Regions from separate parts of the Proteus sp. GOKU genome, predicted to be linked through region 1. Evidence: predicted binding sites of a transcription regulator. Region 1 holds the regulator's gene; each other region holds the start of a gene.
What was found. The regulator CRP, encoded in region 1, controls carbon source genes, mostly activating them, when cyclic AMP is high. The targets are predictions, from matches to a motif close to ATGTGANNNNNNTCACAT.
Positions count from the first base shown of each region.

Region 2: a site for CRP is predicted at 1,251-1,268, ahead of deoC (deoxyribose-phosphate aldolase). Genes of this name have one in related genera too.
Region 3: a site for CRP is predicted at 972-989, ahead of EHE21_RS16075 (NupC/NupG family nucleoside CNT transporter). Genes of this name have one in related genera too.
Region 4: a site for CRP is predicted at 1,443-1,460, ahead of glpT (glycerol-3-phosphate transporter). Genes of this name have one in related genera too.

Region 1 is NZ_CP034105.1:3,794,079-3,796,289, reverse strand. It holds gene argD (bifunctional acetylornithine/succinyldiaminopimelate transaminase) at 1-551, shown strand, start outside; gene crp (cAMP-activated global transcriptional regulator CRP) at 646-1,278, opposite strand; gene EHE21_RS17325 (OsmC family protein) at 1,592-1,999, shown strand; gene EHE21_RS17320 (phosphoribulokinase) at 2,089-2,211, opposite strand, start outside.
Region 2 is NZ_CP034105.1:393,615-395,825, forward strand. It holds gene EHE21_RS01920 (DeoR family transcriptional regulator) at 1-396, opposite strand, end outside; gene deoC (deoxyribose-phosphate aldolase) at 452-1,120, opposite strand; gene rbsK (ribokinase) at 1,300-2,211, shown strand, end outside.
Region 3 is NZ_CP034105.1:3,514,998-3,517,208, reverse strand. It holds gene EHE21_RS16085 (patatin-like phospholipase family protein) at 1-20, shown strand, start outside; gene EHE21_RS16080 (TatD family hydrolase) at 13-795, shown strand; gene EHE21_RS16075 (NupC/NupG family nucleoside CNT transporter) at 1,149-2,211, shown strand, end outside.
Region 4 is NZ_CP034105.1:501,230-503,440, forward strand. It holds gene glpT (glycerol-3-phosphate transporter) at 1-1,265, opposite strand, end outside; gene glpA (anaerobic glycerol-3-phosphate dehydrogenase subunit A) at 1,646-2,211, shown strand, end outside.

The DNA.
Region 1 (2,211 bases):
TTCTTGATGAAGTACAAACAGGTATGGGGCGTACCGGCAAGCTTTTTGCCTATATGAACTATGATGTGACACCAGATATTATTACAACCGCCAAAGCGCTGGGAAGTGGTTTCCCACTCAGTGCGATGTTAACAACATATGAGATAGCTTCTGCAATGGGTGTTGGAACTCATGGTACAACTTATGGTGGCAATCCATTAGCTTGTGCAGTGGGCAATGTCGCATTTGATTTAATTAATACACCTGAGGTACTTGAGGGTGTCGAAAAGCGCTATCAATGGATTGTGGATGAGCTAGCGTCAATCAATCAAACGTATCAGGTCTTTTCGCAAATCCGTGGACAAGGTTTATTGATTGGTGCGCAATTAGCGCCACAATATAAAGGTAAAGCCAAAGAGTTACTCGGTCTTGCTGCTAAACATGGCTTAATGATGTTAAATGCAGGAGCTGATGTGATGCGTTTTACACCGTCGTTAATTATTACCCAAGAAGAGCTACAAGAAGGAATGGTGGCATTAAAAGCGGCTATCGCAGAATTTGTAAAAGGGTAGTAGCAACTAAAAACCCCATCAGCGAGGATGGGGTTTACACAAAAAGTATATCAATAGCCCTGTTATGGGCTATTGTTTGTTTGAGCGGGGAAACTTAACGAGTCCCGTAAACGACGATAGTTTTACCGTGTGCGGAGATCAAGTTTTGATCTTCCAGCATTTTCAGAATACGGCCTACAGTTTCGCGTGAACAACCAACGATTTGACCAATTTCCTGACGTGTAATTTTAATTTGCATGCCATCAGGATGCGTCATTGCATCGGGTTGTTTTGCTAAGTTTAATAAGGTTTGTGCAATACGACCTGTTACATCAAGGAAAGCAAGGTTACCTACTTTTTCTGATGTTGTTTGTAATCTGTTCGCCATTTGAGCAGAAAGGCGCATCAGAATATCAGGGTTAACCTGAATTAATTGGCGGAATTTTTTATAGGAAATTTCTGCTACTTCACAGGCTGTTTTTGCTCGAACCCATGCACTACGTTCTTGATCTTCTTCAAATAATCCAAGTTCACCGATGAAATCCCCCTGATTTAGGTAGGAGAGGATCATTTCTTTTCCTTCTTCATCTTTAATAAGAACAGCCACGGAACCTTTAACAATATAATAAAGTGTTTCCGCTTTCTCACCTTGGTGGATCAGCGTGCTCTTGGATGGATATTTGTGAATATGGCAGTGTGACAAAAACCATTCAAGAGTCGGGTCTGTTTGCGGCTTGCCGAGAACCATTCGCGTTATCCTCTGTACGTTAAATGCAGCCTTTCAAAACGGATAGGCTCCCTTTTGAGACAGCGTGCTTAAAAATCCTATCTTTACCTATTAACTTCCTGAGAACACGGTAAGTTAATATGGAGTAGATTATAATAAATGAGAAAATAATGCATTGATCTTAACCACTATCATCAAGCAGATATTGTTTTTAACACAATTAGTGCATTAAGTCTCGTTTTACGCAGTCAGCATAATAAACCTATTTGCTAATTGCTAGTTGAATTATGAGAATGTACTCTTTTAGTTTCTGTCATCTTTAGGGGGAAAATAAATGGAAGCACGAGTTAAGTGGGTTGAAGATTTATCTTTTGTCGGCGAATCTTCATCTGGCCATCAAATTATGATGGATGGGAATTCGGGCGATAAAGCCCCAAGCCCAATGGAAATGGTATTAATTGCTGCGGGTGGATGTAGTGCTATTGATGTCGTAAGTATTTTACGTAAAGGGCGTCATCAAGTAACTGATTGTGAAGTGAAATTAACATCAGAGCGCCGTGAAGAAGCCCCTCGTTTATTTACTGATATCAATTTACATTTTATTGTTTCAGGTAAAGAATTAACGGATAAAATCGTAGAACGAGCCGTTCAATTATCCGCAGAAAAATATTGTTCTGTTTCCTTAATGTTAGGAAAAGCAGCCAATATTACGCATTCATTTGAAATAAAAGATGCCGACTAATTTTGATATTTTAAAATAAAGTTTAATTTGAAAAATAATATCCCTTAATTAATGGGATATTATTTTTATAGAGATAAATTTTATTTTGGTTAACTTATCTTTTCGCCATTTAATAATTTTTTGACTAATGGTGCCATAATTAATTCCATCGCTAATCCTAATTTCCCGCCCGGTACAACAATAGTGTTTATTGTTGACATAAACGAGCCATG
Region 2 (2,211 bases), 740 kb from region 1:
TACACGATGAGAATAACAAATTCCGGTGAAATGCAGGTTATCGGGAATAAGCTCAATCAGTGTAGGAATAAATTGCCCATTATCGAAAAAAAGCACATCGCCGTCAGAGACCATACCTGCGGCAAGATTGGGAATATGAAGTTCTTCAGTTTGATCCGGCGTAATAATATCAGAGGATGTTGAGATTAACCCTGAATGAGGCTGAGCTAATGCAACAACGTAACCCCCTAATAATGACATCGGAAAAGGGTTTTCGGCGTCAGAACTAAGGTCGCGCCTAATTGTCATTTCAGAAACTTCAAGGATCCTCGCGGCGTCTTTAAGATGTATGCGACCTGAGCGTTTAATACATTCACTGAGGCGGCGCAAACGTTCGTGCTGTTTGGTCTCTATCACCGAAGGATCCTTGTGTTATCGAATAGCGTACTCCAAGAAAATATACGCTAAATAATTAGTAATTTGATTCAGGTGCATCTGAATCTGTTGCGATAGCGACACTTGCGCTAGCACCGATACGTGTTGCACCTGCTTTGATCATGTTTAATGCTGTTTGACGATCGCGAACACCACCTGATGCTTTCACGCCAACTTCATCACCCACTGTTTTGCGCATTAAAGCAACATGATGTTCGGTTGCGCCCATTGTACTGTATCCTGTTGATGTTTTCACAAAATCAACGCGGATCTCACGACACATTTCACAAACTAAACGTACTTCGTCGTCAGTTAATAAGCAAGTTTCTAAAATAACTTTCAGAGTTGTATTACCACAAGCTGCTTTTACTGCTTCAATATCTTGTTTTACGAAGTCTAAACGACCGCTTTTTAACATACCGATATTGATAACCATATCGACTTCTTGTGCGCCTTGACGAATAGCTTCAGCCGCTTCGAATGCTTTTGTTGCTGTTAAACCAGCACCAAATGGGAAGTCGATAACACAACATACTTTTACATCACTTCCTTTAAGGCAAGTTCTTGCTAAAGGGATGTAAGAAGTGTTAATACAAACAGAGAAGAAACCGTGTTCAGCTGCTTCAGCACACAATTTCTTGATTTGTGCTTCAGTTGTATCTGCAGCAAGAAGGGTATGATCGATATAATTAGCTAATGGACGCATAGTATATTCCTTAATAAGAAGATTGTTATTTATCACTCATGTTAGTTTGGCAACATATTAGTGCTGTTTTAACGAGATAACAATCACAAATGATATTTAAATAACATGATACTGTTATGCATCTATCAAAATGTCACTATTTTCACATTTATAAATTTCACATAAGAGTAAGAGGCGCTATGGATATCGCAGTGATTGGTTCAAATATGGTGGATTTGATCACCTATATAGATAGGATGCCAAAAGAGGGCGAAACCCTTGAGGCGCCGGCATTTAAGATTGGTTGCGGTGGTAAAGGGGCTAACCAAGCGGTTGCTGCGGCTAAATTAAATTCAAAAGTGATGATGTTAACAAAAGTTGGTGATGATATTTTCGCGGATAACACCATCATGAATTTAGAGTCTTACGGTATTAACACTCGCTATGTTGAAAAAGTGCCTGGGACAACAAGCGGTGTTGCACCTATTTTTGTGACTTCTCAATCATCAAATAGCATTTTAATTGTGAAAGGCGCTAATCAGCATTTGTCGCCAGAAGATATTGATAGAGCGACAGATAGCCTGAAAAAATGCAAAATAATTGTATTGCAATTAGAAATCCCGCTTGAAACGGTCTATCACGCTATTGAGTTTGGTAACAAACACCATATTCCTGTGTTATTTAACCCTGCGCCCGCTTCAAAAGCATTAGATCTTAATATTGCTGCTCGTTGTGACTTTTTTGTTCCTAATGAAACAGAACTGGAAATTTTGACGGGTATGCCAATCACCACAATGGATGAAATTCGTGAAGCCGCTTGTTCTTTACTACAAAAAGGCTTTAAGAATGTCATCGTTACATTAGGTGAAAAAGGTGCATTATGGATGAATGGCGAAATTGAGAAGTACATTCCTGCCATCGAAGTTGATGCAATAGATACCAGCGGGGCAGGTGATGCCTTTATTGGTTGCTTCTCTCATTATTATGTTCACACCAATAATATTGAAGAAGCATTAAATAAAGCCGTGATGTTTTCAGGCTTAAGTGTTGCCGGAAAAGGCACACAATCTTCTTATCCAAGCATTGAAGAATTTGGGCAGTTTTTAGGAAAT
Region 3 (2,211 bases), 280 kb from region 1:
GGCAAATTCAGAATGAATAAATTTATTGATACTCACTGCCATTTTGATTTCCCAGTTTTTTATGATGATATTGCCAATAGCTTGTCATTAGCGCATCAAGCTCATGTTGAAAAAATAATTATTCCTGCCGTTGCCCGTTGGAATTTTGATGTTGTTGCTGAGCTCGCTAATAATCATCATCAATTATATTGTGCATTGGGGTTACACCCTTTATATATTGAAGAGCACACTGAACAACATCTATTGGAATTAGAACAAAAATTAAAAACAGCTTCTCGTTGTGTCGCCATTGGAGAGATTGGGCTTGATGACTATATGGAAAATCCTCAGCTAGAGAAGCAAGAGGCATTTTTAATTGCACAGCTTAAGTTAGCGATTAAATTTGATTTACCCGTGATCCTACATTCACGTAAAACCCACGATAAACTAAGTGCGCTTTTACGCCGTTATGATGTGCCTCGTAAAGGGGTTATTCATGGTTTTGCAGGAAGTCTGCAACAGGCAGAAAAGTTTATTCAGCAAGGCTATTTTATTGGCGTTGGTGGAACCATTACTTATGAGCGAGCACAAAAAACTCGCCGTGCAATTGCCTCGTTACCGCTAGAATATCTGTTACTAGAAACAGATGCACCTGATATGCCTGTGAGTGGTTTTCAAGGTGAACCTAATCGTCCAGAACGTATTCAGAACGTTTTTTCCCAACTCTGTGAGCTACGTCAAGGATCACCAGAGGTGATCGCAGAGCAACTCTATCTCAATAGCCTACAATTATTTGGGCTCAACAATATTACCTAGCGCTTGAATGAAAATGCGGTTTATCTAAAGGTTAAAAACACCCCTTATTTTAATCTTATTAATATGAATAGGGCGTTTGTTTATTCCCTCGATTTAAGATTGAAAATACGTTTTGTTAATCCCAAGCGCATTTTTTCTAATTAGCCTGTTCAACAAATGCGTTTTCTTTCTTGTTTATGTGATCAACTTCTCATTTGTGACTTTTGTGTTACTTTTTTCAGACTCTATTTGTGATGGATATTGAGGGTTCTTTTCTTAGACTAGGTATAATTATCCGGCAAAAAGAGTCAATAAGCTCTGGCAAGGGCATTATTGATAATCCATTAAATTTTTATGTGAACAGGGATCCTTCAATGCAACTCATTATGAGCTTGGTCGGAATGGTAACATTAATATTGATAGCCATTCTGTTTTCCAGCAATCGACGTGCAATTAGACTACGTACAGTTGGTGGCGCATTCCTTATTCAGATTGGCTTAGGTGCCTTCGTTCTTTATTCTGACGGTGGTCGCGAGGTACTTCTTGCGGTTTCTGATGGCGTTAAGAATGTTATTGATTACGGCAATAATGGGATGAGCTTCCTATTCGCAGGCCTAGTATCAGATAAAATGTTCGAGTTGTTTGGTGGTGGCGGCTTCGTATTCGCCCTACGCGTACTACCTGTTATCGTGTTCTTCTCTTCATTAATTGCAGTGCTGTATTACCTCGGCATTATGCAAATAGTTATTAAAATTCTGGGTGGTGGCTTACAAAAAGTACTTGGCACATCACGAACAGAATCTATGTCTGCAACTGCAAATATTTTCGTTGGACAAACCGAAGCACCACTTGTTGTTCGCCCTTATATTGCAAGAATGACAACCTCAGAACTCTTTGCGGTTATGTGTGGTGGTTTAGCCTCTGTTGCGGGTTCAGTACTCGCTGGATACGCGAGTATGGGCGTACCGTTGGAGTATCTGATCACAGCATCCTTTATGGCAGCTCCAGGTGGTTTACTCTTTGCTAAATTGCTGATCCCTGAAACAGAAACACCGGATGATCAAAAAGATGCGCTGGATAAAATGGCGGAAGACGAAAAACCTGCCAATATTATCGATGCCGCTGCTGCGGGTGCCTCTTCAGGTTTACAACTTGCGCTTAACGTCGGTGCTATGTTACTTGCTTTCGTTGCATTGATTGCATTAGTTAATGGTATCCTTGGTGGTATTGGTGGCTGGTTTGGTTATGAAAATTTCTCATTAGAACTAGTGCTAGGTTGGGTATTTGCACCAATTGCTTTCCTGATTGGTGTACCTTGGAGTGAAGCAACCATTGCAGGCTCATTTATTGGACAAAAAATTGTTATCAATGAGTTCTATGCTTACTCTGAATTTAGTAAATACCTCAAAGAAGATGCACTAGTCGCAGGTTCTGGAT
Region 4 (2,211 bases), 850 kb from region 1:
CCGATCATGACCATAAAGCCGCCATCCCAGCCGAAGAAGTCAACTGTGTAACCTACGATAGCACTCGCCGCAACAGAACCACCTAAGTAACCGAATAAACCGGTAAAGCCTGCTGCTGTACCTGCTGCTTTTTTCGGTGCAAGCTCAAGAGCATGCAGACCAATCAACATAACAGGACCGTAGATTAAGAAACCGATGATTAACATACACGCCATATCAACATTCGGGTTACCCGCTGGGTTCATCCAGAATACGATAGTTGCGATAGTTACTAAGGTCATGAAGAACACACCTGTTGCACCACGGTTACCTCTGAACACTTTATCCGACATCCAACCACACAGCAGTGTGCCCGGAATACCTGCGTATTCGTATAAGAAGTAAGCCCATGATGATTTATCCATTGCGAAGTCTTTTACTTCACGTAGATAAGTTGGTGACCAGTCCAGTACGCCGTAGCGCAGTAAGTAAACGAACACGTTCGCGATTGCAATCATCCACAGAAGTTTGTTAGGGAACACATACTTCATAAAGATTTCTTTTGCAGTCAGTTCTTGCTCGTCTGTTTCTTTATAATCAGGTGGGTAGTCGTTTTTGTACTCTTCAATCGGTGGAAGACCACAAGATTGAGGGGTATCGCGCATTAATGCGAATGCAATCATTGCAACTAAAATTGCTGCAAATGCTGGCATATATAACGCTGCTTTCCAGTCGTTAAACCACGCCATACCTAATAAGAATAGTAATGGAGGTAAACCACCACCGACGTTATGCGCACAGTTCCAGATAGAAACGATACCGCCACGTTCTTTCTGTGACCACCAGTGCACCATGGTACGTCCACAAGGAGGCCAACCCATACCTTGGAACCAACCACAAAGGAACAACAGAACGAACATTACCATAATGCTCGAAGTTGCCCATGGTACAAAGCCCATAAATAGCATCACTAAAGACGCTAAAATAAGACCTGCTGGTAAGAAGTAACGAGGGTTAGCGCGGTCAGAGAACGAGCCCATGATAAACTTAGAGAAACCGTAAGCAATCGAGATCCCTGATAAAGCAAAACCTAGGTCACCTTTAGAAAACCCTTCTTCTACAAGGTAAGGCATTGCTAACGCAAAGTTTTTTCTTACTAAATAATAAGCAGCATAACCGAAGAAAATCCCCATAAAGATCTGCCAACGCAGACGACGATAGACAGGATCTATCTGCTCTTTTGGCAAACGCGCTTTATGTGGCGCAGGTCTAAACAGACTTAACATATTAGCCTCCGATGGCTTTTATTTTAATATGTTGATATTAAATAATGACAAAACGAACAGTGAAGTTATCAAAAAATTTTCTTTAACGAACTTAATAGTAAACTTATACAATCAAATTTACTGTGAGGTATTACTCAGTTGTCGAATAATTTTTCAAGATGTGCAATTTTGAGTGATATGTTAACTTTATCAAATACTTTTTGTTAAATAATTTGTGATTAGTATCACAGATGTGGTTTTAATTTTTCACTCGTGAGCGTTTCTCTTTCGTTTTTGCTCATTATCAAACATTAACCACATTTTTTGTGTATCTTATACACTATAATTAACGCTAAAGAATAAATAAGCGTTTGCTGAATGTAATGTGAGAGGGCATCTCTATGATGAGCGGTTCACCAGTGACAGAAACTGATGTCATTATTATTGGCGGGGGAGCAACCGGTGCTGGCATGGCAAGAGACTGTGCACGCCGTGGGTTACGTTGCGTCCTGCTAGAAAGACATGATATTGCAACCGGTGCAACCGGTCGAAATCATGGATTGTTACACAGTGGTGCGCGTTATGCAGTAACAGATCCTGAGTCAGCGCGTGAGTGTATTGAAGAGAACATGATTTTAAAAAGGGTCGCTCGTCATTGTGTTGAAAAAACGGATGGCCTTTTTATTACCCTACCTGAAGATTCTTTAGAGTTTCAACAGACCTTTATTCAATCTTGCCAAGCGGCAGGTATTGATGCTCAAGCGATTTCACCCGAAGAAGCTATTCGCTTAGAGCCTTCTGTTAACCCTAATTTGATCGGTGCAGTTAAAGTGCCAGATGGTACTGTCGATCCTTTCCGTTTAACTGCCGCAAATATGTTAGATGCCCGCGAACATGGCGCTCAAGTACTGACTTATCATGAAGTCGTTGGACTTATTCGTGAAGGTGACCGTGTTAAAGGCGTGAA